Regions from separate parts of the Caballeronia sp. ATUFL_F1_KS4A genome, predicted to be linked through region 3. Evidence: predicted binding sites of a transcription regulator. Region 3 holds the regulator's gene; each other region holds the start of a gene.

Region 1 (7,826 bases), on a different contig from region 3:
CCTGCCGTTCACGTCGAAGTTATCGTCGGCGAGCCAGCGTTCGAAGCCGCGCCGGATGCGCGGCCAGTCCTTATCGATGATCGCGTACCACGCCGTATCGCGATTGCGTCCCTTGTAGACGATCGCCTGCCTGAAGATGCCTTCGAACTCGAAGCCGAGCCGAAGCGCCGTCTTGCGCGAAGGCGCGTTCAGGCTGTCGCACTTCCATTCGTAGCGCCTGTAGCCCAAATCGTCGAAAACATAGCGCATCAGCAGATATTGCGCTTCCGTCGATATGCGCGTCTGCTTGAGCAGGGGCGAGAACGTGACGCTGCCCATTTCGATGACGCCATGCACAGGCTCGATCCGCATCAGCGCGAGCGTGCCGACCGCCTTGCCGGTCGCCGAATCGATGACCGTGTAATGCAGCGGATCGGCGGACGCGGCGGCTTTCGCCAGATAGTCGCGAAAGGTTTCGAAATCCGCGAACGGCCCGACGAAAAGATAAGTCCAGTCGCTGCCGTCCGGCGCGCGGCCGTAGGCATCGAAGAGATCGGCCGCGTGGCGATCCAAGTCGAGCGGCTCGATGCGGCAATGCCTGCCGTCGATGCCGATGCGCGCCGGGCGCTCACGCGTTTTCCAGTCCGTTACCGCTTCGCCGATCGGCTGCTGATATTCATTGGTTCTCGTCATGCGTGAAGGCGCTCCGGTTGCGTGAAAGGGCAACTCGCAGTCTAAAAGCTCGCCCATCGAAAATCGAGCGATTCTGAAATTTCGGAATGCGGCGCGTGCCGCGAACCTCGCCTTCGGAAAACTTCGCGCATCTGTTCGATCCGCTCGTCACGACCAAGCCGCGCGGACACGGACCGGCCTCGGGCTCGCGATCACGTCGCCCATCGTCGACGGATTCGGCGCGCGGATCGCGGCTGTCAATCGCGAAGAAGGTGGCGCACAATTCACCATCGCATTCGTGGCGGCGAACGGCCGGAGCATCGACAGTGCATGAAAGCATGAACGTTTCGACGCGCTGGGCACGGTCATCGAGGAACTCAAACGCAAGGAGAAACGTGATGGTCGCAAGCAGAGAAAATGAGCCCGCCCGCACGAGCAACCGCACCGCATCGGAGCGCAAGTCCGAGCTCGAGATGGTCATCACGCGAATCTTCGACGCGCCGCCGCGGCTCGTGTTCGAAGCGTGGACCACGCCCGAGCTTTTCAGGCAATGGTGGGTGCCGAAGTCGAGCGGTGCGACCCTGCTCTCGTGCGAACAGGACGTGGGTGTCGGCGGGCGCTATCGGCTGGCGTTCGCTCATCCCGAGGCATCGGCGCCCATGGCGTTCTTCGGCAGATACCTCGACGTGGTTCCGGATGCGCGCCTCGTCTGGACCAACGAGGAAAGCGACGATGGCGCCGTCACGACCGTGACCCTCGAAGAGAAAGATGGCAAGACGCTGCTCGTGATGCACGAGCTGTATCCGTCGAAGGAAGCGCTCGACGTCGCCATCGAGGGAATGGACGAAGCAATGCCCGAAACGTTCGAGCAACTGGACGAATTCCTGATTCAGCGCGGCGCGTTCCCCGGTAGGTCTTGATGAACGCAAATATGGCCCGATCAGCGCAAGCCGATCGGGCCATTTGTCATTTCGCGTGAAGTACGAGCGCGATCAGAACTGGTTCATCGTGTTGTCTTTCCCCGCCGCCTTCAAAGCCGCTTCGCCGCTGAAATACTCCTTGTGATCGTCGCCGATGTCCGAGCCGGACATGTTCTGGTGCTTCACGCACGCGATGCCCTGACGGATTTCCTTGCGCTGCACGCCCGCCACATAACCCAGCATGCCCTGGTCGCCGAAGTATTCCTTGGCGAGATTGTCGGTCGACAGCGCGGCCGTGTGATACGTCGGCAGCGTGATCAGATGATGGAAGATGCCCGCTTCGCGCGACGCGTCGGCCTGGAAGGTGCGGATCTTTTCATCGGCGAGCTGCGCGAGTTCGGTCTGATCGTATTCCACGCTCATCAACTGGGCGCGGTCGTAGGCCGAAACATCCTTGCCCGCGGCCTTCATCGCGTCGTACGCCTGCTGGCGGAAGTTCAGCGTCCAGTTGAACGACGGGCTGTTGTTGTACACCAGCTTGGCGTTCGGAATGACCTTGCGGATCTCGCTGACCATGCCGCCGATCTGCGCGATATGCGGTTTCTCGGTTTCGATCCACAGCAGGTCGGCGCCGTTCTGCAGCGCGGTGACGCAATCCAGCACGCAGCGCGCCTCGCCCGAGCCGGCGCGGAACTGGAACAGGTTGCTCGGCAGGCGCTTGGGACGCAGCAGCTTGCCGTCACGCTTGATGATGACGTCGCCATTGCCCAGTTCGTCCGCCGTCAGTTCTTCGCAATCGAGGAACGAATTGTATTGATCGCCCAGGTCGCCCGGTGTGCGCGTCACGGCAATCTGCTTGGTGAGGCCCGCGCCGAGCGAATCGGTACGCGCCACGATGATGCCGTCGTCGACACCGAGTTCCAGGAACGCGTAACGGATCGCGCGAATCTTGGCGAGGAAATCCTCGTGCGGCACGGTGACTTTCCCGTCCTGGTGACCGCACTGCTTCTCGTCGGACACCTGATTTTCGATCTGGATGCAGCACGCGCCCGCTTCGATGAACTGCTTGGCAAGCAGGTACGTCGCTTCCGCGTTGCCGAAACCCGCGTCGATGTCGGCGATGATCGGCACGACGTGCGTCACGTGGTTGTCGATCTTTTCCTGAATGGCGGCCTTGGCAGCGCCTTCAGCCGCATCGAGCTGACGGAACAGGCCGCCGAGCTCACGCGCGTCGGCCTGGCGCAGGAACGTGTACAACTCGCGGATCAGCGCGCTGACCGAGGTTTTTTCGTGCATCGACTGATCCGGCAGCGGACCGAACTCGGAGCGCAGCGCGGCGACCATCCAGCCGGACAGATAAAGGTAACGGCGCTCGGTGCTGTTGAAGTGCTTCTTGATGGAGATCATCTTCTGCTGGCCGATGAATCCGTGCCAGCAACCGAGCGACTGCGTGTACTTCGACGGGTCAGCGTCGTAGGCGGCCATGTCGGCACGCATGATTTTCGCCGTGTACTTCGCGATGTCGAGGCCCGTCTTGAACTTGTTCTGCGCACGCATGCGCGCGGCATATTCGGGATTGATGGCACTCCACGCGCTGCCGTGATTCTCTTTCAAACCGGCAACTGCCTTGATGTCGTCTTGATACTGGGCCATGTGACTCTCCTAAGAACAAAGCGCGTTAGATGAATAGTCGAAGCGAAACCGCATGACTACATGGTAATGCCCTTTCTTCGCTGGCGAGCCAAGTCTTATATAAGACACAAGACAGTATTTATCGTTTCAAATCAACGAGATGGCCGATCGTTTTTGCGATGCAAAACACGCTTTCAAGCCGCGAAAAGTCAAAGCGCCGCACGCGCGACGCGTGTCCCGCGATGTGAAACGCGCTTTCGAAAAATGGATGCGTGCGGCGAGCCGCCGGGATCACTCGACCGCGGCCAGCGCCAGATCGATTCCCGATTGACGGATGCCCGTTGCGGCAGCCGGGGCGAGGCCATCGTCGGTGATGACCTGATCGAAGCTTTCGAGACTCGCTACCTTGTATAGCCCGACCGTGCCGTATTTCGAACTCGCGACCGTGAGCACGTTGCGCGAGGCGGCTTCCATCGCAGCGAGCTTGACTTCGACTTTCGGCGCGGAAGGCGTGGTCACGCCACGGCGCAAGTCCCACGAACTCGCCGAGATGAACGCGACGTCGAGCACGACCTGACGCAGCGTCGCCGCCGCGAGCGTGCCGACGCTCGAAAGGTTCCGGTGATCGAGCTGTCCGCCGATGTGTATGACGTTCACATGCGTCGCGCTGGCGAGTTCGCGCACGATCTGGAAGTCGTTGGTCACGACCGTCATGTCCGACAGCTCGACGATATGCGGCACGAACGACAGCATGGTCGTGCCGGCATCGAGATAGATCGACATGCCGGAGCGCAGACCTTCTGCGGCGCGGCGCGCGATGGCCTGCTTCTGCGGCTGTTCGACGACCGCCTTCGACTGATGGCTCGGCTCGCTGTTCAGATGACTCGCGATCCGCACGCCGCCCGGCACCGTATAGACGAATCCGGCTTCCTCGAGTGCGGCGATATCGCGCCGGACCGTCATGTGCGAACAGTTGAACGATTCCATCAGCTGATGCACCGACAGCACCTTGTCCCGGCGCAACTGGCGCAGCATGGCCTCGCGCCGCTGATCGGGAATCAGCGGGACATCGGATGCATCGGGTTTGGCCTGGCTCGACATGAGAAAACCTTCATTAAGCGCCCCGGCGCGCGGGCTCGCCGGGGGTCGCCTATCTTAGCCGATGAACATGTTGATGAGCAGCACCCCCGCGAGCCCGACCAGCGACTGCACGCACAGCATCAGCGTCCACGTCCGCAGGGTCTGCGAGACCGTCAGCTGGAAATACTCCTTGAAAAGCCAGAAGCCGGAGTCGTTCACATGCGACAGCATCACCGCGCCGGATGCGGTCGCGAGCACCATCAGTTCCGGCGAGACGCCCGGATGCGACATAAGCAGCGGCGCGACGATGCCCGAAGCCGCCACCGTCGCGACCGTCGCCGAGCCGACGCACACGCGCAGCAGCGCGGCGATCACCCATGCCAGCACGAGCGGGCTCACGGCCCAGCTCGCCGTGTGCGTGACGATGATGGTGTCCAGATGGATCGATGTAAGCATCTGCTTGAAGCCGCCGCCCGCGCCGAGAATCAGCAGGATCGCCGAGAGCGGCGCGATGCCCTTGCCGATCATCTTCTGCATGTCCGCGAGCGGGAATCGCGCCTTGATGCCGAGCGCGAAGAACGCGAAGATCACCGCGGCAAGCAGCGACAGGATCGGATCGTTGAGCGACTGGAAGAACACGTATTGCCCGGTGCCCTTCGTGCTGTAGTCCATCCCGACGGTGCCCGCGAGCATCAGTCCGGGCGGAATCAGCAGGCACAGCACGGACAGCGCGAGCGACACGTCGGTGGCGTTCTCCGCATCGGTGCGCGTGCCGCCCGGGCCCTTCGAAAGATCGGGCGCCGGGCCGAAGCTGCGTCGCGCGAACGCGGTGAAGAGCGGACCGGTAATCACCGCCGCCGGAATCGCGATGATGAGACCGTAAAGCAGCGTGAGGCCGGTGTTGGCGTGATACGCGGTCACGGCGAGCGTCGGCGCCGGATGCGGCGGCAGCAGACCGTGCGACACGTAAAGGCCGGCTGCGAGCGGCAAGCCGATATACAGCAGATGGCTGCCGGTGCGCCGCGCGATCGTATAGACGAGCGGCGCGAGCATGATGAAGCTCACGTCGAACAGATGCGGCATGCCGATCAAGAGCGCCGCCGCGCAGACCGTCCACGGCGCGAGCCACAACGGCCGCTTGCCGACGAACGCATTCGCGATGCGGTCCGCGCCGCCCGTGCCGATCATGATGCCGCCCAGCACCGCGCCCAGACCCACGACCGGCCCGGTGCGCGCCAGCGCGCCGCCGAAGCCCTTCGTGAAGCTGTCGATCGCGTGCTCCGGCGTCACGCCCGCCGCGAGCCCGAGTCCGAGCGCGACCAGCGTCAGCGCGATGAACGGACTCAGCCTGTATCGCGCGATCAAAACGATCAGCACGACAATCGCGATCACGGCCATCGTGATCGTCCCGAATTCTCCCCGCATGGTGTCCCCTTCCTGATTCAGTGTCGAATGATTTCGTCGTTATCGGAACGTGCGGCGCTCAGGCGCAGCCCGTCGTCCATGCGCTCAACAGCGCTTCGTCGGGGTTGTACAGATCGGCGATCGTGATGAGTTCGCCCGCCTTCACATCGCGTGCGAGCGTCGTGTGAGCCGCGAGATACAGCGGCGCGACATCGGCGGGGGCGTTCCTGCGATCGAGCAGCACGGCCTGCACGCCGGTCACGTCGTGATGATGGCCGCCCATGTGGAGCACCGTGCCCGCGGCGATATCCACGTTCGCGCGGCCCGCCAGCACGACGCATTGCGCCGGCTTCGCCGCGCCCGACGGACGCCCGTGCAGCACCGCGTCGAGCAGCGTGATCGGCGTCTCGACGCCCATGAAGTGATACGGCAGATACAGGCACGCGTAGCGGCCGTTGCGGCTCACGACGTGGCCCTTTTGCGCGAGCAGTTCCCACGTCGGCGCATCGAAGGTACGCACGACGACGAACACGCCGCCCGCGAAGCTCGCCTCGTCGGGACGGCGCAGCATGTTGAACACGTCGATGACGCCCGAGCGCGACAGCACGCCGCCGTCTTCGCGCAGCGCGTAGATGTCGGCAAGTTCGGTCGTGCGCGCGACCGGGTAATGCAGCAGTTCGACGTCGGATACGAGGTTCGTGTTCGTCGCGACGACGCTCATCTCGCAGTAATCCGCCGTCGCCGATGTCTTGCGGCCGCGCAGCGCTTCGCGGCGCGCGGCGAGCGTCGCGGGAATGTCGTCGCCGAGCGACATGAGGCCGGCGAGTTCCGGCGCTTCGAACGTCTGATCGAGCTGTGTGACCTTGCCGGTCGCATCGTCGAACACGAGGTCGTATTCGCTCGACTTGCCCGCCGCGACGACATCGAGCCCCAGCACGCGCGCCCACGTCACCCAGCCGATCAGGTTCGACGGCTGATCGCCGTCCGCCGTCGTGTAGACGACGCCCTGGCGCTGGGCGAGCCGCGCGAGCGACACGCCCGCGACCGAATCGACTTCCTTGCTCACCATCGCGACGTGGCGCTTTGCGATGAGCGCCGCGACCGCCACGCGATAGCCCACCGACGGATTGCCGGTCGCTTCGACGAGGATGTCGTACTGCGCCGAGGCGATCAGCGCGACGTCGGCGACGAGCGCGATCTTGCCGGCGTCGAGCGCGGCGACGCTCGCGGCATCGGCGCATTCGACGAGCGCGGCTTCATCGAAACCCAGCTCGATGCACATCGCGCGCAACCCGGCGACGTCGAGATCGCACAGGACCGCCGGAAAGAGGCGCGCCATCAGCCGCGTCTGCGCGAGCAGCGTGCGGGCGAAACCGCCCTTCGCGCCGGTCAGCGCGTAACGCACCGGCTGGCCCGCGTGCGCCGACGAAGCCGGGGAAAACAGAAGTTCGAAGTTCATCTTGGGATCCGCGCAAAAAAGCGTTGCCGACGCACGTTAGCCGGCGAACGGGGTGACAGGTCGCGGACACAGCCCGCGCCCAATGGAGCAGACGTTAACGCTCTTTATCATTACAGTCAATTTTTTTAACATCGATTAACACGGAACGTTCACTGCCCCGTACAATCGGCCGCCGGAGGGAACACCATGCAAACAAGCCATCGCCGTCCCGTTCTGGGATGCATCGCCGACGATTTCACCGGCGCCACCGACCTCGCCAGCACGCTGGTGCGCGGCGGCATGCGTACGATCCAGACCATCGGCGTGCCAGCATCCGCCGTGCTCGACGATGTCGACGCGCTCGTCGTCGCGCTCAAATCGCGCACCATCGCTGCGGACGACGCCATCGCGCAGTCGCTCGCCGCGCTCGACTGGCTGCGCGGCCAGGGCTGCCGTCGGTTTTTCTTCAAGTACTGCTCGACCTTCGATTCGACCGATGCGGGCAACATCGGACCGGTTGCCGAGGCGCTGCTCGATGCGCTCGCCGACGGCGGCAAAGGCGACTTCGCGATCGCCTGCCCGGCGTTTCCGGAGAACGGGCGCACCGTGTATCGCGGACATCTGTTCGTCGGCGACGCGCTGCTCAACGAATCCGGCATGGAGAACCATCCGCTCACGCCGATGCGCGATCCCAACCTCGT
Region 2 (7,826 bases), on a different contig from region 3:
AGAAGCAAGCGGCGAGAAACGCGGCCTGTTCGATGCCGAAGCCGTACTGATTCACGTAGTACTGCGGCATCCACAATGCGAGGCCGACGTAGCCGCCGAACACGACCGAGTAGTACTGCGCGTAACGGAGCACGCGCCGGTCTTTCAGCACGGTCATCTGCGCGGCGAAACTCTGCGTGCCGGCGCTGCGATGCGCGGGATTGGACGCCGACACGAACCAGAAGACGATCGCGGTGAAGAGCATCGCGACGGAATAGACCTTCGGCACGATCGTCCATGTGCCCGCCGCGAGAATCAGCACGGGCGCGACGAACTTGGTCAGCGCCGCACCCGAATTGCCCGCGCCGAAGATGCCCATCGCGAGGCCTTGACGCGACTTCGGGAACCAGCGCGCGACATACGGCGTGCCGACTGAAAACGACGCGCCCGCGACGCCGACGAACAAGCCGAGCACGAGGAATTGCCACAGTTCCGTGGCATAGCCGATCAGCCAGATTGGCGCGATAGTGACTGCCATCGTGCAGAAAAAGACGATACGGCCGCCGAAACGGTCGGTCCAGATGCCGAGCGGCACGCGCAGCAACGAACCCGTGAGCACCGGCGTCGCGGCGATGAGGCCGAACTCGGTATCGGTGAGATGAAGCTGCTTTTTGAGAGGGATGCCGAGAATGGCGAAGACCATCCAGATGGCGAAGCAGATCGTGAATGCGAAGGTGCTTGCGCCGAGCACGCGCCAGGCGCGCGTGTCGGTCGATGCTTTTGTAGCGAGGGTTGAGTCGACGACGCTCATCGTCCTTTCCTTGTCGTTGTAACTTTCCCGACAAGGGTAAGGAGCGTCGCGCGAGACGCCTATCCGCCGTGCGGATGCGGCGGCGCTGTGCCGCTAGCTCATGCGGCGTAGTCCGGACGGAGTAGTGCCTGTCGCGTCACGCGTTCTGCGATGCCAGCGCGATGCAACTCGCCGGATCGATCGAAAAACGGATGGTCCCCCGGACCGGCGTTTTGTGCGATGGATGCACACGCGCGAGCACGATCTCTCCGCCGATCATGAAATCGGTCGTGCCGAAGCTCGAAACGCATCCTGTCGCGTAGCTTTGCGTCGAGGTTCGAGAGCGGTTCGAACACCATGCCGGACTTGCGGCGATTCGGCGGCACAAAGGTCTCGTCGCGCGCCGAGAAAACGGTCACGCCGTTCACCGAAATCGATCCGCCGACCGGACGTTCCAGCCCGGCAATGGAGCGCAGCGTCGTCTTGCCGCAACCGCTCGGGCCGAGCCGCGTGGAACGCGATATGGCTGCTTTCATCGCGTCGAATGTCAGTTCCAAGCGTGGCGCCCGGCGAGCGCGCCTTTTTTTTCCACCGCATCGTCAAAGAGTGTCAACCGACGGTGTAACGGTCAACGCCGGACGCAAAACACCGTTATCCGCAATGACGAATTGCCGCTTCGCCTCGTGCAATTTGAGATAGAGCGATGTTCAGCAGATTCGAACTCGCTGCTTCCGCCGCCGCTGGCTTTTGCCGGCGTCGCATCCGCCAAACAATCCGATCAACACCACCAGCGCGGCATGGCAAAAGTGCGCCACTTCGCCTCTTTGCCGGCACCGAAGCTCAAAGAAGTCCAAATGATTAGCTCTGTCCAATCGCGCCGCCTGTCGTGCGCAGCATGTCTTGCCGTCGTCTTCAGCTTCGTTCTTGGCGGATGCGCCAGTCGAACGCTCGAGCAGACCGCGACCAAGCCAGCTTCGCAAACCGACGCTGCCGCTGCCCCGGCGGCACCTGCCGGCTTCTACCGCGTCACAGGCGCGGACACCCTCGCTTCGATCGCAGCCGCCTACGGTCGCGACCCGAACGCGATCGCCGCCTGGAACGGGCTTTCCGCCAGCACTCCACTGACGAACGGCCAACTGCTGCGGGTCGGTCCGCCATCGGCATCGGTTGCCGGCTCGGACGATTCCACGCAGCGGAGTGTGACCGCAACACGCTGCCGATCCGATTCCTTGTCCTGGCCGATAAAGGGCCCAATCCTGAAGCGCTTCGGCGTGGACGGGGTCCGGGGCGTTGTCATCGGTGGCGCAGCGGGAGACACGATCCGTGCGGCGAAAGGAGGACGCGTGGTGTATGCGGGTAACGAGATCGCGGGCTACGGCAGCCTCGTAATACTGAAACATGACAGTCGCTACCTGACTGCCTATGGCCATATCCAAAACGTTCTGACCAAGGAAGGGGCCGACGTAACGAAGGGGCAAGCCATCGCGACGATGGGCGCTCAAACGAATGGTCAGCCATCGCTGCTTTTCGAGGTGAGACGGGATCGTCAGCCAGTCGATCCCCTCCCCTACCTTTCCGACTGCGCTTCGTGATCCGTCGAACGTCAGGTCAGGTTACTTGCTCTCGAACAAAGCGATATGCACCGAATGAACATGCTTCAGCCGCGCATCCTCAGCGCCTTCGCCTGCATCCTGTTGATCGCCGGATGTGCAGCCTCTCTGTCGGAGCTAGGCAATGAGGGCGCTTCGACAAACCAACCGGCGAGCGCGTCGAGCCTGCCGGTTCAATCCGCAAACGACGATTGCGTTTCGACCGAAATCACTTCATCCGACCGGCCGGACGAGACACCGACCGCGCGCGCGTACCATCAAGCCGGGATTGCATCCTGGTACGGGCGAACGTTTCACGGTCGACGCACCGCCAGCGGCGAGCGCTTCGACATGTATGCCATGACAGCGGCACATCGCACGCTACCGCTCGGATCGTGGATCCGCGTCACGCTTCCGGGAGGGAGCCCGTCCGTCCTCGTCCGAATCAACGATCGCGGTCCGGTTTCACGCAACAGAATCATCGATCTGTCATACGGGGCAGCCGCTGCGCTGGGCATTGTCCGGCGTGGTTCGGCCCAAGTCGAACTATCGACCGATTCCGGTTTCCATACTCCGTCGTAGACTGCCGCTCCCATGTCTCGACTCTCACACAAGCGGGCAGCGTCCCCCCGCCTCCCGCTCACCAAGGCAATGCTCCTGCCATTGCCGCCTATGCACCGCAACTCATGACGCGCCGGTCCTGCATCTTCCTGTTCGTGCTGACCTACCTTCTGGGTTGCGTCCTGGCCGCGATGGACACCAAGGGGAGTCCGATCGACGTGATGCAGGCGACCATGTCCGCATGGAGCGCTTCGAACCGCGAAGCCGTTGCCGATGCGAGCCAGCGACGGCGCGATGAAATCGAGCGATCGAATGCCATTCGGGAATCCCGGCCTCTCGCCGGGCTTTAGCGAGAAGAACCGAAGAAGGCGCCTGGGCCGTGGCTTCACCCGGGCACGCGGCTCGGCTTCACCACGTGAGACGATCGAACCCGGCGAAGTTATCGCGGCGATCCATCGCGCGCGGCTCGAACACGCTTTGACGTCGCTTTATCACACTCGCAATTCCATCCCTTCGTTGTAGACTCGCCTGCTCCTTTCGGAGTAGGCAAAAAGTTCCGCCTTCGCGCGACACTCCGTCGCATCAACTTGATCTGAAACAAAATTTCAACCATTCGCGTCATCGCGAAAAATCGCGCGTGGCATGATCTTGACGCGGCGCAAAGCCGTGCAACGGCGTTCTTCCCGGGACGCTTCGATCATCGAAACCAGCGAATGCAATGAATGAAAATACCCAACGTTTAGCAGTGCCATTGTTATCGGGGTTGATAGCCAGTCTTTGTCTTTCGGGATGCAAGCTGGAGGTGTTGGACTCGAAAGGCGTGATTGGCGCAGCGGAATCGTCGCTGATCGCCACCGCGACTTACGCCATGCTTCTCGTCGTAGTCCCGGTGATCCTGCTCACCCTGTTCATCGCATGGCGCTATCGCGCGTCCAACACGAAGGCCACGTATGCGCCGAAATGGGCGCATTCCACGGCCATCGAAGTCGTGGTCTGGGCGATTCCCGCAGCCATCATCCTGTACCTCGGCATCCTCACGTGGAAAACCACGCACGAGCTCGATCCGTACAAGCCGCTGCAATCCGAAGTCAAGCCGATCAACGTCGAAGTCGTGGCGCTCGACTGGAAGTGGCTGTTCATCTATCCGGATCTTGGCGTCGCGTCGGTGAACCAGCTCGCGTTCCCGGTCGGCACGCCGGTGAACTTCCGCATCACGTCCGATTCGGTGATGAATTCGTTCTTCATCCCGCAACTCGGCAGCCAGATCTACGCGATGGCGGGCATGCAGACGAAGCTGCACCTGATGGCCGATCACGCAGGCGACTACGCAGGCATCTCGGCGAACTACAGCGGCAAGGGCTTCTCCGACATGAAGTTCCGTGCACTGGCCATGTCCAACAAAGACTTCGACGCGTGGCTGAAGCAGGTCAAGAACGCGCCCGAGAATCTGAGCATGGACGTCTACGCCGGCGTCGCGCGTCCGAGCGAAAAGGTCGCGGTGCGCTACTTCTCGACCGTCGATCCGAAGCTCTTCAACAACATCGTCGCGAAGTACAACTACGGCAACTCGGTCGTAGGCGCAAATTGTGTAACCAAGGGGTAAGCCATGTTCGGCAAACTAACGCTTGAGGCGATCCCGTACCACGAGCCAATCATCATGGGGGCGACCGTCTTCATGGCGGTCCTCGCGCTCGGTACGGTCGGCCTTATCACTAAACTCGGCAAATGGGGCTGGCTCTGGCGCGAGTATCTGACTTCGGTCGATCACAAGCGCATCGGCGTCATGTATCTGGTCGTCGCCGGGCTGATGCTCGTGCGCGGCTTCGCCGACGCCGTCATGATGCGCGTGCAACAGGCCATCGCGCTCGATGGGCCCGGCTATCTGCCGCCGCATCACTTCGACCAGATCTTCACGGCCCACGGCACGATCATGATCTTCTTCATGGCCATGGCGCTGCTGGTCGCGTTCTTCAACCTCGTCGTGCCCCTGCAGATCGGCGCGCGTGACGTGGCGTTCCCGTTCATCAACTCGCTGTCGTTCTGGATGACGGCCGTCGCCGCCATTCTGATCAACCTGTCGCTGTTCATCGGCGAGTTCTCGACGACGGGCTGGCTCGCGTATCCGCCGCTCTCCGAGACGCAGTTCAATCCGGGCGTCGGGGTCGACTACTATATCTGGGCGTTGCAGTTGTCCGGCGTCGGCACGCTGCTCACCGCGGTGAACTTCTTCGTGACGATCGTGAAGATGCGCGCGCCCGGCATGACGTGGATGAAGATGCCGGTCTTCACGTGGACGGCGTTCTGCTCGAACGTGCTGATCATGGCGACGTTCCCGATCCTGACCGTCGCGCTCGCGCTGCTTGCGCTGGACCGTTACCTCGGCATGCACTTCTTCACGAACGACGGCGGCGGCAACCCGATGGTCTACCTGAACCTGATCTGGGCCTGGGGTCATCCTGAGGTCTACATCCTGGTTCTGCCCGCCTTCGGCATTTACTCGGAAGTGGTCGCGACGTTCTCGAAAAAGCCGTTGTTCGGCTACAAGACGATGGTCTGGGCCACGTGCTGCATCATGGTGCTGTCGTTCCTCGTGTGGCTGCACCACTTCTTCACGATGGGCTCGGGCGCTAACGTCAATGCCTTCTTCGGCATTATGACGATGGTCATTTCCATCCCGACCGGCGTGAAGATCTTCAACTGGCTCTTCACGATGTACCGAGGCCGCGTGCAGATGACTTCGCAAATCCTCTGGACCATCGGCTTCGTCATCACCTTCACGCTGGGCGGCATGACGGGCGTGATGCTCGCGATTCCCGGCGCGGACTTCGTGCTTCACAACAGCCTGTTCCTGATCGCGCACTTCCATAACGCGATCATCGGCGGCGTGGTGTTCGGTTACTTCGCCGGCATTTCGTACTGGTGGCCGAAGGTGTTCGGCTTCAAGCTCGATGAAAAGCTCGGCAAGAGTGCGTTCGTGTGCTGGTTCGTGGGCTTCTTCGTCGCGTTCGTGCCGATCTACATCCTCGGCTTCATGGGTGCGACGCGCCGCCTGAATCACTACGACGACCCGTCGTGGCAGCCGTTCTTCATCGCCGCTGCCGTGGGCGTGGGCATCATCGCGCTGGGTGTCGTGTTCCAGGTCGCGCAGATCGTGGTCAGTATCATCCGCCGCAATCAGCCTGCGTATCGCGATGTCACCGGCGATCCGTGGGGTGCGCGCACGCTCGAGTGGTCCATCAGCTCGCCGCCGCCGGTCTATAACTTCGCGAATATTCCCGCTGTGCGCGAACTCGACGACTTCGCCGATGCCAAGGAACACGGCCGCATCGATACGCGTCCGTACCGCGACATCCACATGCCGTCGAATACGAGCGCGGGTCTGGTCATCGGCCTGTTCGCGCTGGCCTTCGGTTTCGCGGCTATCTGGCACATCTGGTGGCTCGCGGCTGCAAGCATGGTCGGCATCTTCGCGACGGCTATCGGTTACAGCTTCCGCGATAACGCCGGCTTCATCATCCCGGCCGCGACCGTGAAGTCGACCGAAGAGCGCAATCGTCCGCCGAAGACGCCTGCGAAGGCCGGCTCGGCTCGCGAACTCGAACTGGAGGCAATGTAATGTCGCAATCGACGCTATCCGCGCAACACGCGCATGGCCATGAGCACGAGCACCAGTCGCATTCGGTGTTCGGCTTCTGGGCCTATCTGATGACCGACTGCGTGCTGTTCGCGTCGCTCTTTGCAACCTTCGCGATGTTCGCGATGCAGACCGCAGGCGGCCCGACGCCCAAGGATCTCTTCAACCTGAAGGACGTCGCGTACGAAACGGGCCTGCTTCTCACGAGCAGCCTGACCTTCGGTCTCGCGATGATCTCGGCGACGCGCCGCAAGTCGGGCGCGGTGCTCGCGTGGCTGTTCGTCACGTTCCTGCTGGGTGCGGGCTTCCTCTTTCTGGAAATGCAGGAGTTCGCGCATCTGATCGCTGAAGGCGCGGGTCCGCAACGCAGCGCGTTCTGGTCGGCGTTCTTCACGCTCGTCGGCACGCACGGTTTGCACGTGTCCATCGGCATGATCTGGCTGGTCGTGTTGGCCGTGCAGATCGCACGCAATCCGCAAATGAACGAACGCGAATTGCGCCGTCTCGCTTGCCTGAGCCTTTTCTGGCACTTCCTCGACATCGTCTGGATTTGCGTGTTTTCCTTCGTCTACCTTGGGAGCGTCGTCTGATGGCACATGCTCATACCGAAACAAGCGATTTCCCGCACGTCACCGTGCGCGGTTATCTCATCGGCTTCGTGCTGGCTGTCGTGCTAACTGTGGCGTCGTTCTGGGCCGCGACCTCGGGCGCGTTCAAGGGCGAAAGCGCGATCGTCGCGCTCGCCGTGCTGGCCGCGGTGCAGGTGATCGTGCATGTGGTGTTCTTCCTGCACGTCAACTCGTCGAAGGGACAGCGCTGGCATGCGATCTCGTTTGCCTACACCATTCTCATGTCGCTGATTCTTATCGTCGGCACGGTTTGGGTGATGCATAACGTGCACATGCTGATGATGGCGCGCTAATCGCTCGGCTTCATCGCGTGATCTAAGGCGGACCTGCCGGTCCGCCTTTTTTTTCGTCCGTCGAAAAGGCGGTATCTGCACGAATTCATCATCCGTTGAAGAATCTTGACAATTCGCGGAACGAGGAAGAATATCTGTCCATAATTTGATTCACGAATCCACAATATGGACAAGGAGACGCGATGACCGCGCCAAAACCCGCGGCGGATGTCATGACGCCGTATCAACTTCCCTTCCCTAAAGAAGCGCAAAAGGAAATCGTCGTGCCGAGCGCGATTCCTGCCGACGAGCGCGAATGGGTGCCGCAGGCCGAAAACGTCTGGTTCCGTCCGCTGTGTCTGAACGTGTCGA
Region 3 (7,826 bases):
TATGTATGCGTCTCACGAATTCGCAGACAGCGGAAAAAAACCCGGACGATCGGGCAGCCAGCGCGGACGTGCGGGCAGGACTGCAAGCGGACGTTAAAGGCACAGTAAGGCTCAGGACGGGACCCGATTCGTATCGCTATCGCAGCACTGTGCGGTCTTGCCCGATTTCGACAGATGTTTTCGAGGTGAGACGCAGATGAAACGCTTGACCGCTCAGGTGATGTGCCACCCGCTCGTCGCGATCGCGGCGCTTTTCGCAGCCGATCTGCTGATGCGCTCCGATTCGGGGCTCTCCGGCGCGATGTACGTCGTCGCGGCGAAGTCGGTATCGAGACTGTTCAACGCGATGCGCAGAGGCGCGACCCGATGCCCGCCCGATTGGTCGGACTTAAGCATTTGCATGGGAAAAGTAAAAAAGCTTAAATCGGATTAAGCGACAAAAATTGAACGGTTAGGCTTACTGCTTACGGAATGTAGGCAAACGTCAGAATTGCCACGCCGGCAAAACATTAGAACCTGAGAGAGCAATGAATCGACCCGACGACGTGATCTACAAAGGGCACGTACTGAGCGCGACCGCCGTCCCGGAGCAGGACAGATACGCGGCGATGCTCATCGTGCGAGAACCGGACGGCACGCGCCGTTCGAGCGGAATGCTCGGCGAATTCGCCAGCGAAACGGGCGCGGTGCGCTACGCGTTCGCTTACGGCATGGCCGAGATCGACTATCGACAGTCAGTGCAGAACCCGCGCTGATCCGCGCGCATTCGCTCTCACGCCGCGGCATGCCTGCCGCATAAGCCTTTCGATCATCTCCACCGGTCAAATCTATGATCATCTATCATCGGGGAGCGGCTTTTAAGCCCTCCGCCACCCGTGTAGGCAACGCGTTCGTCGCGACCGCGTCGATTCTCGAAGAGGACGGCCATGCCACCTCGCTCGGCAATCTCGGCGCATTCGCAAGCAAGGACGGCGCGCTCGGCTTCGCGGTGCGCTGCGCGACCGCGTTTCTCGACGGCGACGAGCTGCCCTTGCCGCCCTTTCAGATGATGAAGCAATAGCGCCGCAACGCGTCGACGTTGCAAGCGCATCCGCCCATTGCAACGATGATCGACTGCTCCGCGACCGAACCCGGCAACACGCCTTCGCTGCTGACGGTCGCACCTTTCCGTCTGCTGGTCGAAGCGGTCGAGGACTACGCGATCTTCCTGCTCGACGCGCACGGCCACGTCGCGACCTGGAACAACGGCGCGCGGCGGATCAAGGGCTATGACGCGAGCGATATCGTCGGCCGTCATTTTTCCGTCTTCTATCCGGGCGACGATATCGCCGCGCGCAAGCCGCACAACGCCCTCTCGACGGCGGCGCGCGTGGGCCGCGTCGAGGACGAAGGCTGGCGCATCCGCAAAGACGACAGCCGCTTCTGGGCGAACGTCGTCATCACCGCGTTGCACGATCCGTCGGGTAGTCTGATCGGCTTCGCCAAAGTCACGCGCGACATGACCGACCGCTTGCGGCTCACGGAACTGCAGCATGCGCGCGAGCTCTCCGCGCACGTACAGACGGCGCTGGAAAACGAGCGCGCGTCGATTGCCCGCGAGTTGCACGACGATCTCGGCCAGCAGCTTGCCGCGCTCAAAATGCAGTTGTCGATTCTCGACAGCACCGCGCCGAACGCGCGCTTCAAACAGCAGGCGCTCACGCAAATCGACACGATCATCGGTTCGCTGCGACGCATCGCGGCGGGCCTGCGTCCGCCCGTGCTCGACGATCTCGGCCTTTTCGCCGCAATCGACTGGCTCGTTTGCGATTACCGCCGCCGCTACGATCTGACGATCCATCTGGATATCGAAGGCGACGAGGACGGCTTCGAGGCGACTGCGTCCACGTCGCTCTTCCGGCTCGTGCAGGAAGCGCTGACGAACGTCGTGCGCCACGCGCGGGCATCGGAAGTTCGCATCGCGATCGTCTGCGCGTATGCGCGCTGCACGCTGACGATCGAGGATGACGGCCGCGGCGCGGATATCGAACGGCCGCGCGCGGCGGGCACGTTCGGCCTGCTCGGCATGGGCGAGCGCGTGCGGCAACTGGGCGGCGTCATCGAGTTTCGCAGCGCGCCGGGCGAAGGCTTTCGCGTCGTCGTGGACATTCCGCTTCATCGCCCCGCCGATGACGGGTCCGTTCCTTGACTTGCGTCAACCGTTTTGCATACGCCGTCCGTAGACTCGATCGCACACCCGCGACGCGCCAACACACCGGATCAGGAGATCGTCATGTACAACCGCATTCTCGTGCCCATCGACGGCAGCCCGACTTCCCTCCACGCCCTCGATGAGGCGATCAGGATCGCAAGCGCGAGCGCGGCGCAAATTCAGCCGCTCTTCGTCGTCGACATGCAGCCCGTTTCCTACGACGCCACGAGCGCGTTCTATCCCGGCCTGCGCGACGCATTGCTGGAGGAAGGCCGGCGGCTCGCTGCGACGGCCACGGAGCGCATGACGCAAGCGGGCGTCAAGGGCACGCCGCGCGTGTGCGAAGTCGAGTATCTCGGCGATGACATCCCGCAGCGCATCCGTCATTGCGCCGACGATTTCCGCGCCGATCTCGTCGTCATGGGCACGCACGGGCGGCGCGGCTTGCGGCGGATCGTGCTCGGCAGCGTCGCGGAAGGTTTCGCTCGGCTGTCGCGGTGTCCCGTTCTGCTGGTGCCGGGCCGCGAAACGGAAGAACCGAATCCATGACGACGAAAGTCCTGATCGCCGATGACCACGCGCTCGTGCGCGACGGCCTGCGCCATATCCTCGCGAACGCGCACGGCTTCGAGGTCGCCGGCGAAGCGAGCGACGGGCCGGGCACGCTCGCGCTCGTGCGCGCAACGGAGGCAGACGTGCTCGTGCTCGATCTGTCGATGCCCGGCCGCAGCGGCCTCGACCTGCTCAAGCAGATCAAGGACGAAAAGCCCGCGCTGCGCATTCTCGTGCTCACGATGCACGCCGAGCAGCAATACGCCGCGCGCGCGTTCAAGGCCGGCGCGTCGGGCTATCTGACGAAGGAAAGCGCGAGCGCGGAGCTGGTCGCGGCGGTCGCCAAGGTCGCGTCGGGCGGCGCGTACGTGAGCCTCGCGATGGCCGAACGCTTCGCGCAAAGCCTCACCGAACCTGACGATGCGCTACCGCATCAGCGATTGTCGAACCGCGAGTTCGAAGTGTTCCGGCGGCTGTGCGCGGGCGAATCCATCAGCGATATCGGCGAGGCGTTGTGCGTGAGCGCGAAGACCATCAGCACCTACAAGGCGCGCATCCTCGAAAAAATGCAGATTCCCCACGAAGCCGCGCTCGTGCGCTACGCGGTGCGCCATCAGCTTTTCGACGACGACAGCGCCTGAATCGAAGCGGCGCGTGTCGGCATTTCCCTACACGTCTTCCCGAATGCCTACGGCACGATCAGCCAGCACCGACATTTTTTCGAGACAGCGCACTCCATAATTGGACAGGTGACATGCGGGATCGCGCGTCGATGCGCGATCCGGTTCGACAGGAGGCGCAGCATGATTTCCGCGAGCGCAGACAGTCCCGGCATGCACGTCGACGCGAAGCCGCCGAGCACGCGTTGCTCGACGTGTTCGATGAAGCGCATCTGCATGCCGTCCGGCTTGTCGCCGGTCGATTATCAGCGTCTCGACGCGATGATCAGCTCGACGCGCTTCGTGCGGCGCGGCGAAACGCTTTTCCGCAGCGGCGATCCCTTCCAGAGTCTCTATGCGCTGCGCAGCGGCTGCTTCAAGACCGTCGTCATGCATCGCGAAGGACACGAGCAGGTCACGGGCTTTCATCTGGCGGCCGAGCCCCTCGGGTTCGACGGCGTGAGCACCGACCGCCACGCGTGCGACGCCATCGCGCTGGAAGACAGCGTCGTCTGCATCGTTCCGTTCGATCTGCTCGAATTGCTGTGCCGCGAAGTGAAGGCGGTGCAGCATCACGTTCATCGCATGATGTGCGGCGAGATCGTGCGCGAATCCAATCTGATGATGCTGCTCGGCACGATGACGGCGGAGCAGCGCGTCGCGGCCTTCCTGCTCAATCTGTCGACGCGCATGAAGGCGCGCGGCTATTCGCCCGCGCAATTCGTGCTGCGCATGACGCGCGAGGAAATCGGCAGCTATCTCGGGCTGAAGATCGAAACCGTCAGCCGCATGTTCTCGCGGCTGCAAAAGGCCGGCGTGATCGACGCGCGCGGCAAGGACGTGCGGATCCTCGATCAGGCGCGGCTCGAAGCAGTCTGAGCGCGCGCTTCGCGAAAGCGGAAAAATCCGCTGCGCAGCATCACCGACGTGCCGCCGACGCGGCTCAGCACATGTTCGGCGGCGCCTTCTATCGACGAGCGATGGCTCTCGAACGCCTGCTGCAGATCTTCCTCACGCCACGACGCCGCGCCGAAGTGATCCTCCAGCGCTTCGGCCGAAATGGTGCACTCGATCGGCTCACCGTCCGCGAAGGCGGCGAAAGTGAGCGAAGGGACATCGCCCTGATAGACGGGCGGCTGACTCGGAAACGTAACGATCATGCCGATACCTCGTGGAACGTTGATGCGACGCGAGCCGGCGCAGCGCATATCCACTTAGTCTTGGCCACGGTTTCGGAGCGCGTATTGATCTGGATCAAATCGCGTCTGGCGCGCCGCGCTGAAGCAGCAGCTGAACGGCGTCATCGAATGTATGACGCAGCGCCGCGTTCACGTCGGCGTGTGTGCTGCGTTGCACCGTGACCTGCTCGGAATCGCGCGTGAGCAGAACCAGTTGCGCGTCGAAGACGGTGCGTCCCGCGCGATCGAGCGACGCCTTGATCGTGAGCCTGCAATCGACGATGTCTTTCGCGACGCCCGCAAGCCGCACGAGTTCGACGCCCGCTTCGCGTTCGATCGCGCTCGAGCCCGCGAAGCCGAGGCAGGCGATCTGCATTCCGAGGCCCATGTCATTGTTCTCCGGTCAGGCCATCGCGCGGGCGCGCCTCACTCGTCGTGGCTCACGCGTCTTTCGCGACATGCTTCGGTGCGCGCGTGAGCAGCACCGGACACGTCGAGCGTCTGACGAACGCTTCCGCGACGCTGCCGAGCGCGAGCCTGCGCAACCCGGTCCGGCCATGCGTGCCCATCACGACGAGATCCGCGGGCATGTGCACCGCGCGGCGCTGCAGGCACTTCGCGATCGTATCGGTGACGTTGCGCGTCTCCGCGAGTTCCGTTTCGCATTCGATGCCCGCATCGATCACGCGCGCATACGCGATATCGAGCGCGTGCCCGCCTTCCTCGCGCACGTTCACGCGATACTGCGCCGGATACGACGAAAGCGCGGCCACGTCGATCACGTACACGACATTCACTCGCGCACGCGCGCCGATGCGGATCGCTTCGTCGAGCGCGCGTTGCGAGCACTCGCTGCCATCGAGCGCAACCAGGATTTTGCGGTACATCGTTTTCCGGCCCGCACGGCTTCCCGCTGAAGGCCGCCCACTTCAAATTTCGATGATGACCTTCAGCGCGTTCGTTTCCGCCGCGCGGCCAAAGGTGTCGTAAGCGTCGAGCGCGCGCGCGAGCGTGAAGCGGTGCGTGATGAGCTGCTTCGGCTGCAGCCGCCCCGCGCGCACGGTCTTGAGCAGCATCGGCGTGCTGACCGTATCGACGAGACGCGTCGTGATGCTGATGTTGCGATCCCAGAGCGATTCGAGATGCAGATCGGCCTTCACGCCATGCACGCCGACATTCGCGATGGTGCCGCCCGCCGCGACGATCTGCTGGCACAGCTCGAAGGTCGCCGGCACGCCGACCGCTTCGACGGCGCAATCGACGCCCGCGCCATCGGACAGACGCATGATCTCGGCGACGGCCTCCGTGCGCGCGATGTCGATGCACGCGCTCGCGCCGAACGTGCGCGCGATTTCGAGCCGATGCGCGTCGCGATCGATCATGACGATCTGCGCCGGCGCGTAGAACTGCGCGGTGAGCAAGGCGGCGAGACCGACCGGCCCCGCGCCGACTATCGCGACCGTGCTGCCCGGCTGCACGCGCCCGTTGAGCACGCCGCATTCGAAGCCCGTCGGAAGAATGTCGGAGAGCATGACGAGCGCCTCTTCCTCGACATCTGCCGGAATCGGATAGAGGCTCGTATCCGCGTGCGGGATGCGCACGTATTCGGCCTGCGTGCCGTCGATCTTGTGGCCGAGAATCCAGCCGCCCGTCGCGCAGTGCGAATACATGCCGCGTCGGCAGGCCTCGCACTTTCCGCACGACGAAATGCACGAGATCAGCACGCGATCGCCCGGCTTGAACGTCGACACCGCCGCGCCGACGTCCTCGACGACGCCCACGCCTTCGTGACCCAACACGCGGCCGGGCTCGCAGGTGGGAACATCGCCCTTGAGAATGTGCAGATCGGTTCCGCAGATGGTCGTGCGCGTCACGCGAACGATCGCATCGGTGGCGGCGGCGAGCGCGGGTTTCGGCCGCTCGTCGAGCGACTTGATGCCGGGGCCGTGATAGACGAGTGCTTTCATCTGCGAACTCCGTTGCGTGGCGCGTGACGTGAATCGACGCTCTCACTCTATCGGGACGCCCGCGGCTCCGATTGACTTGAATCAAGCGCACGCGCATATCGCGAGTAACATGAAACCACCTGATTGACTGCGTTTTCATTTTCAGGAGGCTGCATGAAAGCGGTGTGTCCGTTGCATGGACCGACGACCATCGTCCGCACGAACGCGTACGGCTTTCCGGTCTATGCGTGCTGCTGCCACGACGTGCCTTATGTCACGCCGCCCGATGCCTGCACGCGCGCGCCGACGCAGCGCGGCGCTCCATCCGAGCCGCAGAAGGCCCGGCAACCGAAGCCCGCGAAGGAGTGACTGCCGGGCGCACGCGTCGTTACGCCGGATCGGCGGCGGCCACGGCGATGGCGTCATTGCGCGAACGACGCGCATCGATCAGACAAACGGCAAGCATCGCGATGACGCCGGGCACCGCGATGGCGACGAAGTTCTGCTGCAGCGGCAACGCCTTGCTCACGAGAAAGCCGATCACGATAGGCGCGAGAATCGCCCCGCTGCGCCCGATGCCAGACGCCCAGCCGATGCCCGTCGAGCGGATCGCGGTCGGATAGAACTGACCGGCGAACGCATACGTGACGATCTGCGTGCCGATCGTCGATGCGCCCGCGAGACCCACCAGGAAAAACAGCACGCCGACCGGCACCTTCACGCCCAACAGGCTGATGGAAATCGCGGCGAGCGCGTACATGGCGATCAGCACGTACTTGATGTTGAAGCGGTCCGCGAGCCATCCGCCGCCGATCGCGCCGATCATCGCGCCGAAGTTCAGAACGAGCACGAACGTGAGCGCCGAGCCGAGGCTGTGCCCCGCGCCAGCCATCAGTTTCGTCAGCCACGAACTCAGCGCGTAGACCATGAAGAGGCACATGAAGAACGCGATCCACAACATGACGGTGCTCATGCCGCGTCCTTCGGCGAAGAGTCGCGCGATCGGCGAACCGGGCGCGGCTTCGCGATCGGAAAGCGCGAAGCGGTCGGCCTCTTGCGGCACATAGCGCGGATCGACGCGCGAAAGAATGTCCTTCAGGCGCGCCGCGCGTTCGTTTCGCACGAGGAATGCGAGCGACTCGGGCATGTACTTGAGGATCACAGGCGCGAGCAGCGCCGGAAGGCCCGCCGCGATGAAGACGGATTGCCAGCCGTAGCGCTCGATCATCCCCTTGCCGACGAGCGCCGCGAGCATGCCGCCGACGGAATATCCGCTGAACATCAGCGTCACCATCGTGCT
Region 4 (7,826 bases), on a different contig from region 3:
AGCGAAAAAGTCCCCGCCGGAACCGTTTCTTTCGACGAAGCCTTCGATGCCCGCGCCTGACGCCTGAAAGCAATCGCCGCTAAGCCGCAAGGGGTTTCGTTGCCGCGAGAGAACGCTTTCTGTATCGTGGCCCGAAGAATGCTGAAAAAGTCAGCAGGCCAAGGAAAGAACCCCGAAATGGAACCTCAAAGCGAAGCGATAAAAACCGACGTGTTGATCATAGGCGCGGGGCCGGTCGGGCTATTCGCGGCCTTCGAGGCGGGCGTCATCGGCCTCTCGTGCCAGATCGTCGATACGCTCGGCCGCATCGGCGGACAGTGCATCGAGCTCTACCCCGACAAGCCGATCTACGATATCCCCGCGATTCCCTCATGCACCGCGCGCGAACTCGTCGATCGCCTGCTGGAACAGATTCGTCCCTTCGACGTGCCGATCCACCTCGATCAACGCGTGCAATCCGTCACGCAGCGCGATGACGATCATCGCTGGACCGTGACTACCGAAAACGGCATGACTTTCGATTGCGCCGCGATCCTCATCGCCGCGGGCAACGGCGCGTTCGTTCCGCAGCGTCTGCAGTTGCCCGAAGCCGCCGCGCTCGAAGGCCGCGACGTGCATTACAGCGTCTCGCGCGCGGCCGATTTCGCGGACAAGGAGATCATCGTCGCGGGCGGCGGCGACTCGGCGCTCGACTGGGCGCTCGCATTGAAGGACATCGCCAGGAAGCTCACGCTCGTGCATCGGCGCAACGGGTTTTCAGCAGCCGCGAATTCCGTCGCGACGATGAAGCGCGCGGTCGAAGCCGGTGAGATGTCGTTCGTCGTCGGCATGATCGAATCGCTCGATGCGCCCGATGGCGTGCTGCGCGGCGCACGCATCAAGCAGGTGGAAGGCTCGACCGATCTGGCCGTCGACAAGATCGTCGCGCTCTACGGTCTCGTGTCGGAGCTCGGGCCGATCGCGACATGGAATCTCGACGTGCGCGGCGGCCGCATCGAAGTGGATACGTCCAACTATGAATCGTCGCGGCCGGGCATTTTCGCAGTCGGGGATATCGCCAACTATCCGAACAAGCAGAAGCTCATTCTGTCGGGCTTTCACGAAGCGTCGCTCGCGTTGCGCAAGGCGTATTCGTACGCGTATCCCGAGAAAAAGCGCGTGCATGTACATTCGAGCTACGACGCCAAGCTCGCCGAGCGCGTGAGCGCGGCGCACACGGCCGATCACGCGTGATCGCACGCATCGTCGGATGGCTGTTGCTCGCGTTGCTCGCCGGCGCGGCGATGTTCGGCTACGCAGTCTATTCGAAACGCATCGTGCTGCCCGAGCGTTACGATCCGTTCGCACCGCTCGACGTGCGCGCGCCGCAAGGTCCGCTCACGCGCTTCAAATTATGGCGCACGATGCACGACGCGCAACGCTGCGATGCCGCGCTCGCGCGCTCGGGTCTCGTCTATCGCGAGATGGCCGATGCGACCGGACCGGGCGGATGCGCGCTCCAAAGCGTCGTACGCGTCACGCAATCGCAAGACGTGCGCTTCAGCGCGCCGTTTCTCGCGACGTGTCCGCTCGCGCTCGGCATCGCCTACTTCGAGCATCAATATCTTCAGGCGGCCGCGCTCGATACGTATGGCGAGCGCATCGCGCGCATCGAGCATGTCGGCAGTTATGCTTGCCGCAATGTGAATCATCAGCAGGACGCGGCGCTGAGCCAGCACGCGAGCGCGAACGCCATCGATCTGACCGGCTTCGTGCTCGATGACGGACGCCGCATCACGCTCGCTCGTTGGGACGATGCCGCGTCGCCCGACGGCCAGTTCCTGCGCCGCGTTCACGAAGGCGCGTGTCATGCCTTCGATACCACATTAGGCCCCGACTACAACGCCTTGCACAAGACGCACTTTCACGTCGACATGGGTCCGTATCGCGTTTGTCGCTGAACTACGCGTGTCGATGCGAAGGATTGCGGCACGTCGCATGATCGTGCGGCTGATCGTTCCACGCCGATCCGAGGATGATGCTGCAGAAGTTCAGGCGCCTGTAGTTCGGGTCTTTCAGCGCGAGGACATCGGCCTTGACGTTGCCGAAAGTGGATTCCGGCTTGGCGATCGTCCCTTTGGCGAAGGCGTCGATGATGCCTTCCTTGAAGTTCGCCTCGCGCGGATGCGCCGCGACGACGAGCCGGCGTTGATCGGCGCTGAACTCGTCGTAGGCGAGACCGAGCACATCCATCTCGACGCCCGCCGTGACGAGCGCGACCACCGGTTTCTTGTGCTGCGGAATGCCGGGCGTCGTGTGCAGCGCGATCGCATCCCACACCTGCTCGATCTCGCTTTCGCCGATGCCATGCCCGCGCAGGAAATCGCGCGCCGCGTTCGCGCCATCGACTTCGAAGCGGTCGTGCGGGCTGCTGTATGCATCGGTGAGGCCCATGTCGTGGAACATCGCGCCGATATAAAGCAGTTCGGGATCGTATTTCAGCCGCTTGCGTTCGCCCGCGAGCGCGCCGAACAGAAACACGCGGCGCGAGTGATGATAGAGCAGGTCGGGTTCCGTATCGCGTACGAGTTGCGTGGCTTCGCGCGCCATCTGGCTGTCGGGAATGCTGATGCCTGCGATGATTTCGCTCATGTTTGAAGCTCCGGAATGTGAGTCGATGAAAGACGCGAAGCGTCGTGCGTTGCTAAAATCGCGCAGCGCGTCCGATGCCTTCAGTCTCTTCAAAAGGCGCTCGCGTCTCAATCGAAACGACGCGTCGAACTCTGCCAGGCGCACGCCGTCTTCCGCCACGCGCGCTCATCACCGACTTTCTCTCCGATGCCGACAGTTGCAATCGCAATCTTTCAGGGCGTGCAGGCGCTCGATGTGGCCGGTCCCGTCGATGTCTTCGCGGAAGCGAACGGCTTCATCGCTGCCTCGGACGCGTATGAGATCACGCTTGTCGGACCGGAGGAGCGCATCGTGCGCGCGTCGAACGGCACGCGGCTCGTCGCGGATCTGCCGTTCGACAAAGCCGATCGCCATTACGGCACGGCGCTCGTCGCGGGCGGTCCGAGCCTTCCCGTCGATGAACCCGATCCGCGCCTCTGCACCTGGCTCGTCGATACGGCGTCGCGCTGCGAGCGTTACGGCTCGATCTGCACCGGCGCATTCGCGCTCGGTCACGCGGGCCTGCTCGACGGCCGCAATGTCACCACGCACTGGCAGAATGCGCCGCGGCTCGCGGAGCGTTTTCCGCGCGCACGCGTCGAACTCGATCGCATTTATATGCGCGACGGCAATCTCGTCACGTCGGCGGGCGTGACGGCGGGCATCGATGTCGCGCTCGCGCTCGTCGCCGAAGATCACGGCGCGCAAGTCGCGCTCGCGGTCGCGAAACGGCTCGTCGTATTCGCGCAGCGGCGCGGCGGACAATCGCAGTTCAGCCCGTATCTGAGCGCCCCCGCCGACCACACGTCGCCGGTCGCGAAAGTGCAGGCGTACGTCATGGAGCACATCGGCGAGCGGCTGTCCGTCGCGCGCATGGCGAGCGTCGCGGGCATGAGCGAGCGCAACTTCGCGCGCGCCTTCGTGCAACTCGCGCAGTTGACGCCGCACGAGTTCGTCGAACGGGCGCGCGTCGACGCGGCGCGCAATATGCTCGAAAGCAGCGACACGCCGCTGAAAACCGTCGCCTACGACTGCGGCTTCGGCACGGCGGACCGCATGCGGCTCGTGTTCACGCGGCGGCTCGGTGTATCGCCGAATGATTATCGACTGAGCTTTCGCACGCGCTTTGTGAAGTGATCGGGGCGCTGGCGCGCCGACGCGTGACGCCGGGTTCGCTAAAATTCGAGATGAACGCGGCCCGTGCGACAGTGCGCGCGCCGCAGAATCCACCCTCGACATATCGGAACAGCGAATGACGAAACAAGAGACCGCCACGCAAGATCCCTACGAACGACGCGCACTGCTGCTGCATCTCGGCGACGTGCTGGAGTCCGTGTTTTGCCTGAGCCAATGCGCCGACGAATACGCGAGCATCGGCGAAGCGGTGAAGGGCAACGACGCGCTCGCGGGCTTCACGCTGCTCGGCTTCGTCGACGCGACCATGCCGCCGCGCGATTTCATCCGCCGTGCATCGGGCGCGTTTTTCGTTTGGCCGAAAGCGCTGCTCGATGAAACGCTGAATCGCCCGATGCTGGCGAACACCGTGAAGCACGATCTCTTCGCGGACAACGCGAAGGGCTGGAACGCCTACATGGAAGAGCGGCGCAAGGAAGTGCCGTGGTTCGGCGAGGATCTCCCCGAAGTCGCAACGAGCGCGGCGCCTGCGCACGAAGCCACGCCGGCAGCGGAAGCGGAAAAGCCGTCGCGCTATTCGACGTGGCCGTGGCCGGACAAGCCGGCCGACGCGTGATCTACTGCTTCTTGCTCATGCCGCTCGCGCCCGAGTCGAAGCCGAGTCCGTTCGGCCGGTCGGGCGCTGCGCCCTTGCCCGATGACGTCTTGCCCGGCCGCGTCTTCAGCGCATCGCTGGCATTCGCGGCGGCCGCAGCGGGCGGCGTCACGTTTTTCTCCTGATACGCGGGCGTACTGTCGTAATCGAGCTTGATCGGTTTTTGCGGCGCCTGCTGCGCGCTCGCCACGACGGCCAATGTGCCGCCGAGCAGAATCCCCGTCATGCGCCCGAGTGTGCCGATTGTGGGTCTCATCTGCTTCCTCCCTTTGTTCTGCACGTTCTCTTCGTTCAGCAAGGCGCGGACCCGCCCGCAAGTGGCGCGCGGTCGCAGACCCGCCGATGCGTAAAGCATGCTTGTCCGCGCGCAAGGCTTGCCGCGATAGGCGGCGCGCGTCTGGCGCGCGTTGATTGTGGTCAAAGGCGCGACCGACCCTCGCTCGGACAATTCTCACTTTTAACGTGAGTGAGCTAAAAATGAGAAAGGGTCTCGGGGCAATCGTCATGGCATGCGCGGCGTTGTTCGCGGGCGCGGCGCAGGCGGCAGGCGACGCATCGTCGAGCGATGCGATGGGCGGCATCCACGCCGGCGATGTGCTGGTTCGCCTGCGCGCGATCAGCATTCAGCCCGATGTGACAGCGGGGGGCACGCTCGGCACGCTCGGTGTCAACGTCAACAACGCGATCGTGCCGGAGCTCGATTTCACGTACATGATCCGCGATGACATCGGTGTGGAATTGATTCTCGGCACGTCGCGGCATCAGGTGACGTCGAACATCGGCGGGCTTGGCGGCGTGGGCGTGCTGCCGCCGACGCTGCTCCTGCAATATCACTTCAATCACGCGGGGCGCGTGCGTCCGTATGTCGGCGCGGGCGTGAACTATACGTACTTCTACAACGACAAGCTCAAGGCGGGCGACACGCCGGTGTCGATCAAGCACAGCAGCTTCGGCCCGGCGTTGCAGGTGGGCGTCGACGTACAGGTGGCGAAGAATTTGTTCGTCAACGCCGACGTGAAAAAGATCTGGATGCGAACGAGCGCATCGGCGGGCGGCGCCGATCTCGGCTCGCTCAAGATCGATCCGTGGGTGATCGGCCTTGGCGTCGGCATGAAGTTCTGATGCGCGGTTCATCGCGGCAAATGTGCGCCGCGCCGCGCATCGTCTGAAAGTTGGCGGAAGATGCCAGTGCTTCTGGCGTGGACGGTTCGGCGGGCGCGGTATCCTTGACAGCAGGCCCGGCGCAGACTCGCGTCGCTCGAAGTGTGTCCGAGCGGCGCAAGAAACTGCAACGACTAATAAAACCGCATCGGGGAACTGCAAGCCAATGAGACCTTCCACTTACGCGGGATTCGTTTTGCTCGCGGCGTGTGGCGCCGCCTTCGCGCAACAGCCGCTCACCGTGCCAGGCCGCAGCCAGAGCGCGTGGCAGCAATCGATCGATAACGCCGCCTGCTACGGCTACGCCAATCAGACGACCAAAGTGAACATGGCGCGCGAGTCGCAAGCGCCATCGCGCGACGCTCAGGCGCAGCGCGACACGCGCACGCTCACGCCGCCGCGTCCGGTCGAGCCGCCGTTGCCGGCGAGTGCGGCGGGCGCATCGGGTGCGCTCGCGGCGTCTGCGGCGGCGCCTGCATCGGGCGCATCGGCGGCGATCGCCGCGTCGGGTGCGTCCGGCGCGACGGGCGTGACCGCCTTGCCGCATCCGGCATCCGGCGCGATGCCCGGCATGCCGGCGATGCCCGCATCGATGGCGGCGGGCGCATCCGGCGCATCCGACGCGATCTACGGCGGCGACATGAAGATGCCGCCGCTGCCGCCGCCCGAGCCGCCGATGACGCGCTACTGGCGCGCCTACAGCGAATGCATGCAGAACCGCGGCTACTTCACCCGATGAATCAGCCGCTTCACGAAGGCGGATGTGCGTGCGGCGCGGTGCGGGTGCGCGTCGCGGGCGCGCCGAAGGAAGTGAATCTGTGTCACTGCATGACGTGCCGGCGCATCCACGGTGCGCCGTTCGGCGTTTACGCGATCTTTCCGCGCGATGCGTTTGCCGTGACGGGCGACACGGTCGCGTGGGCGAGCTCCGCGACGGGCAGGCGGCATCATTGCCCGCTGTGCGGATCGCCGGTCTATCTGGCGTTCGACGGCGTCGACGAAATCGAGGTGCCGACCGGCATCTTCGATGAAACCGGCCTTTATCCGCCGCAGTACGAAATCTGGTGCAAAAGCGCCGAGCCGTGGCACGACGCGCAAGGACGGCCGCGCTTTGTACGCGGCGCGCCCTGATTCAACCCGTCAGCATTCGACGATCGCTTTCACGACGCCCGCTTTCGGATCGAGCAGCGACGAGAACTGCGTCGGCACATCGCTCAGCGTCAGACGATGCGTGTTGAGCGCATCCGTCGGCACTTCGCCCTTGCGCATCGCGGCGAGCACGGTCTCGAAGTCCTCGGGCGTCGCGTTGCGGCTCGCGAGCAGCGTCGCTTCGCGCTTGTGGAACTCCGGATCGGCGAAGGAGATGCGATCCGGCACGATCGACACCAGCACGTACTTCCCGCCGTGCGCGATGAATTCGAAGCCGCGTTCCATCGCGCGCGAATTGCCGGTCGCGTCGAACACCACATCGAAGAATTCGCCATTCGTGAGCGTCGACAGTTGTTCCTTGTCCTGCTCGCCGATCTGCACGGTCGCGTCCACTTTCAGTTCGCGCTTGCAGAACGCGAGCCGGTCTTCGCGCGTATCGAGCGCGGTGACGTTCGCGCCGCGCAGCCGCGAGAAGGTGATGGCCGCCATGCCGATCGGACCCGTGCCGACAACCAGCACGCGCTGCCCCGGCTGCACGTCCGCGCGACGCACGGCGTGCGCGCCGATCGCGAGGAATTCGACCATCGCGGCCTGATCGAGCGTGACGCCCTCGGCCTTATGGACGAATTGCGCGGGCAGATTCAGATATTCGGTGAACGCGCCATCGCGATGCACGCCGAGCACCTGAATGTTCACGCAGCAATTCGTCTTGCCCTGACGGCACGCGATGCACTTGCCGCAAGACAGATACGGCATCACGTAGACGGTGTCGCCCGCCTTCAGCCCGCTCGATGCGTCCGCTTCCTCGATCACGCCCGACAGCTCGTGGCCCATCACGCGCGGATACGACAGATATGGCTGATTGCCGGTGAAGATGTGCAGGTCCGTGCCGCACACGCCGACGCGCTTCACGCGCAGCAGCACTTCGTTGTCGGCGCGCTGCGGTTTCTCGCGCTGTTCGGCTTTCAGGGTTCCGGGCGTTTCGCAGATGACGGTCAGCATGCTGGATGTCTCGATATGTCGTTGGAGTGGGGCGTCCGTCAATCTAACGATGCGCGCCGATTTGGTCAAGCCAATT

Evidence for each region. Region 3 encodes FNR, which switches genes on or off when oxygen is low (the NO sensors DNR and NnrR bind a similar motif). Its sites were predicted from a motif close to TTGATNNNNATCAA; they were not measured.
Region 1: a site for FNR is predicted at 3,346-3,359, ahead of NCS03_RS27595 (isocitrate lyase). Genes of this name have one in related genera too.
Region 2: a site for FNR is predicted at 3,507-3,520, ahead of cyoA (ubiquinol oxidase subunit II). Genes of this name have one in related genera too.
Region 4: a site for FNR is predicted at 4,846-4,859, ahead of NCS03_RS17805 (OmpW/AlkL family protein). Genes of this name have one in related genera too.

What each region holds. Positions count from the first base shown of each region.
Region 1 is NZ_JALQEB010000040.1:18,288-26,113, forward strand. It holds partial or broken gene NCS03_RS27580 (GNAT family N-acetyltransferase) at 1-672, opposite strand, end outside; gene NCS03_RS31370 (hypothetical protein) at 656-1,132, opposite strand; gene NCS03_RS27590 (SRPBCC family protein) at 1,125-1,571, shown strand; gene NCS03_RS27595 (isocitrate lyase) at 1,644-3,224, opposite strand; gene NCS03_RS27600 (DeoR/GlpR family DNA-binding transcription regulator) at 3,495-4,304, opposite strand; gene NCS03_RS27605 (GntT/GntP/DsdX family permease) at 4,359-5,708, opposite strand; gene NCS03_RS27610 (homoserine dehydrogenase NAD-binding protein) at 5,767-7,146, opposite strand; gene otnK (3-oxo-tetronate kinase) at 7,333-7,826, shown strand, end outside.
Region 2 is NZ_JALQEB010000035.1:132,666-140,491, forward strand. It holds gene NCS03_RS23230 (MFS transporter) at 1-790, opposite strand, end outside; partial or broken gene NCS03_RS31290 (ATP-binding cassette domain-containing protein) at 889-1,275, opposite strand; gene NCS03_RS23240 (peptidoglycan DD-metalloendopeptidase family protein) at 1,438-2,361, shown strand; gene NCS03_RS23245 (septal ring lytic transglycosylase RlpA family protein) at 2,416-2,940, shown strand; gene NCS03_RS23250 (hypothetical protein) at 3,045-3,269, shown strand; gene cyoA (ubiquinol oxidase subunit II) at 3,638-4,522, shown strand; gene cyoB (cytochrome o ubiquinol oxidase subunit I) at 4,526-6,535, shown strand; gene cyoC (cytochrome o ubiquinol oxidase subunit III) at 6,535-7,143, shown strand; gene cyoD (cytochrome o ubiquinol oxidase subunit IV) at 7,143-7,475, shown strand; gene NCS03_RS23275 (2,4'-dihydroxyacetophenone dioxygenase family protein) at 7,658-7,826, shown strand, end outside.
Region 3 is NZ_JALQEB010000037.1:263,276-271,101, reverse strand. It holds gene NCS03_RS24890 (hypothetical protein) at 214-396, opposite strand; gene NCS03_RS24885 (hypothetical protein) at 528-755, shown strand; gene NCS03_RS24880 (hypothetical protein) at 830-1,060, shown strand; gene NCS03_RS24875 (PAS domain-containing sensor histidine kinase) at 1,079-2,188, shown strand; gene NCS03_RS24870 (universal stress protein) at 2,273-2,740, shown strand; gene NCS03_RS24865 (response regulator) at 2,737-3,384, shown strand; gene fnr (fumarate/nitrate reduction transcriptional regulator Fnr) at 3,547-4,281, shown strand; gene NCS03_RS24855 (DUF1488 family protein) at 4,257-4,562, opposite strand; gene NCS03_RS24850 (hypothetical protein) at 4,657-4,968, opposite strand; gene NCS03_RS24845 (universal stress protein) at 5,021-5,467, opposite strand; gene NCS03_RS24840 (zinc-dependent alcohol dehydrogenase family protein) at 5,510-6,547, opposite strand; gene NCS03_RS24835 (hypothetical protein) at 6,701-6,895, shown strand; gene NCS03_RS24830 (MFS transporter) at 6,915-7,826, opposite strand, start outside.
Region 4 is NZ_JALQEB010000030.1:41,820-49,645, reverse strand. It holds gene NCS03_RS17840 (GNAT family N-acetyltransferase) at 1-60, shown strand, start outside; gene NCS03_RS17835 (NAD(P)/FAD-dependent oxidoreductase) at 178-1,233, shown strand; gene NCS03_RS17830 (extensin-like domain-containing protein) at 1,230-1,940, shown strand; gene NCS03_RS17825 (HD domain-containing protein) at 1,942-2,631, opposite strand; gene NCS03_RS17820 (GlxA family transcriptional regulator) at 2,818-3,786, shown strand; gene NCS03_RS17815 (hypothetical protein) at 3,902-4,399, shown strand; gene NCS03_RS17810 (hypothetical protein) at 4,401-4,694, opposite strand; gene NCS03_RS17805 (OmpW/AlkL family protein) at 4,943-5,560, shown strand; gene NCS03_RS17800 (hypothetical protein) at 5,766-6,338, shown strand; gene NCS03_RS17795 (GFA family protein) at 6,335-6,730, shown strand; gene NCS03_RS17790 (zinc-binding alcohol dehydrogenase family protein) at 6,740-7,750, opposite strand.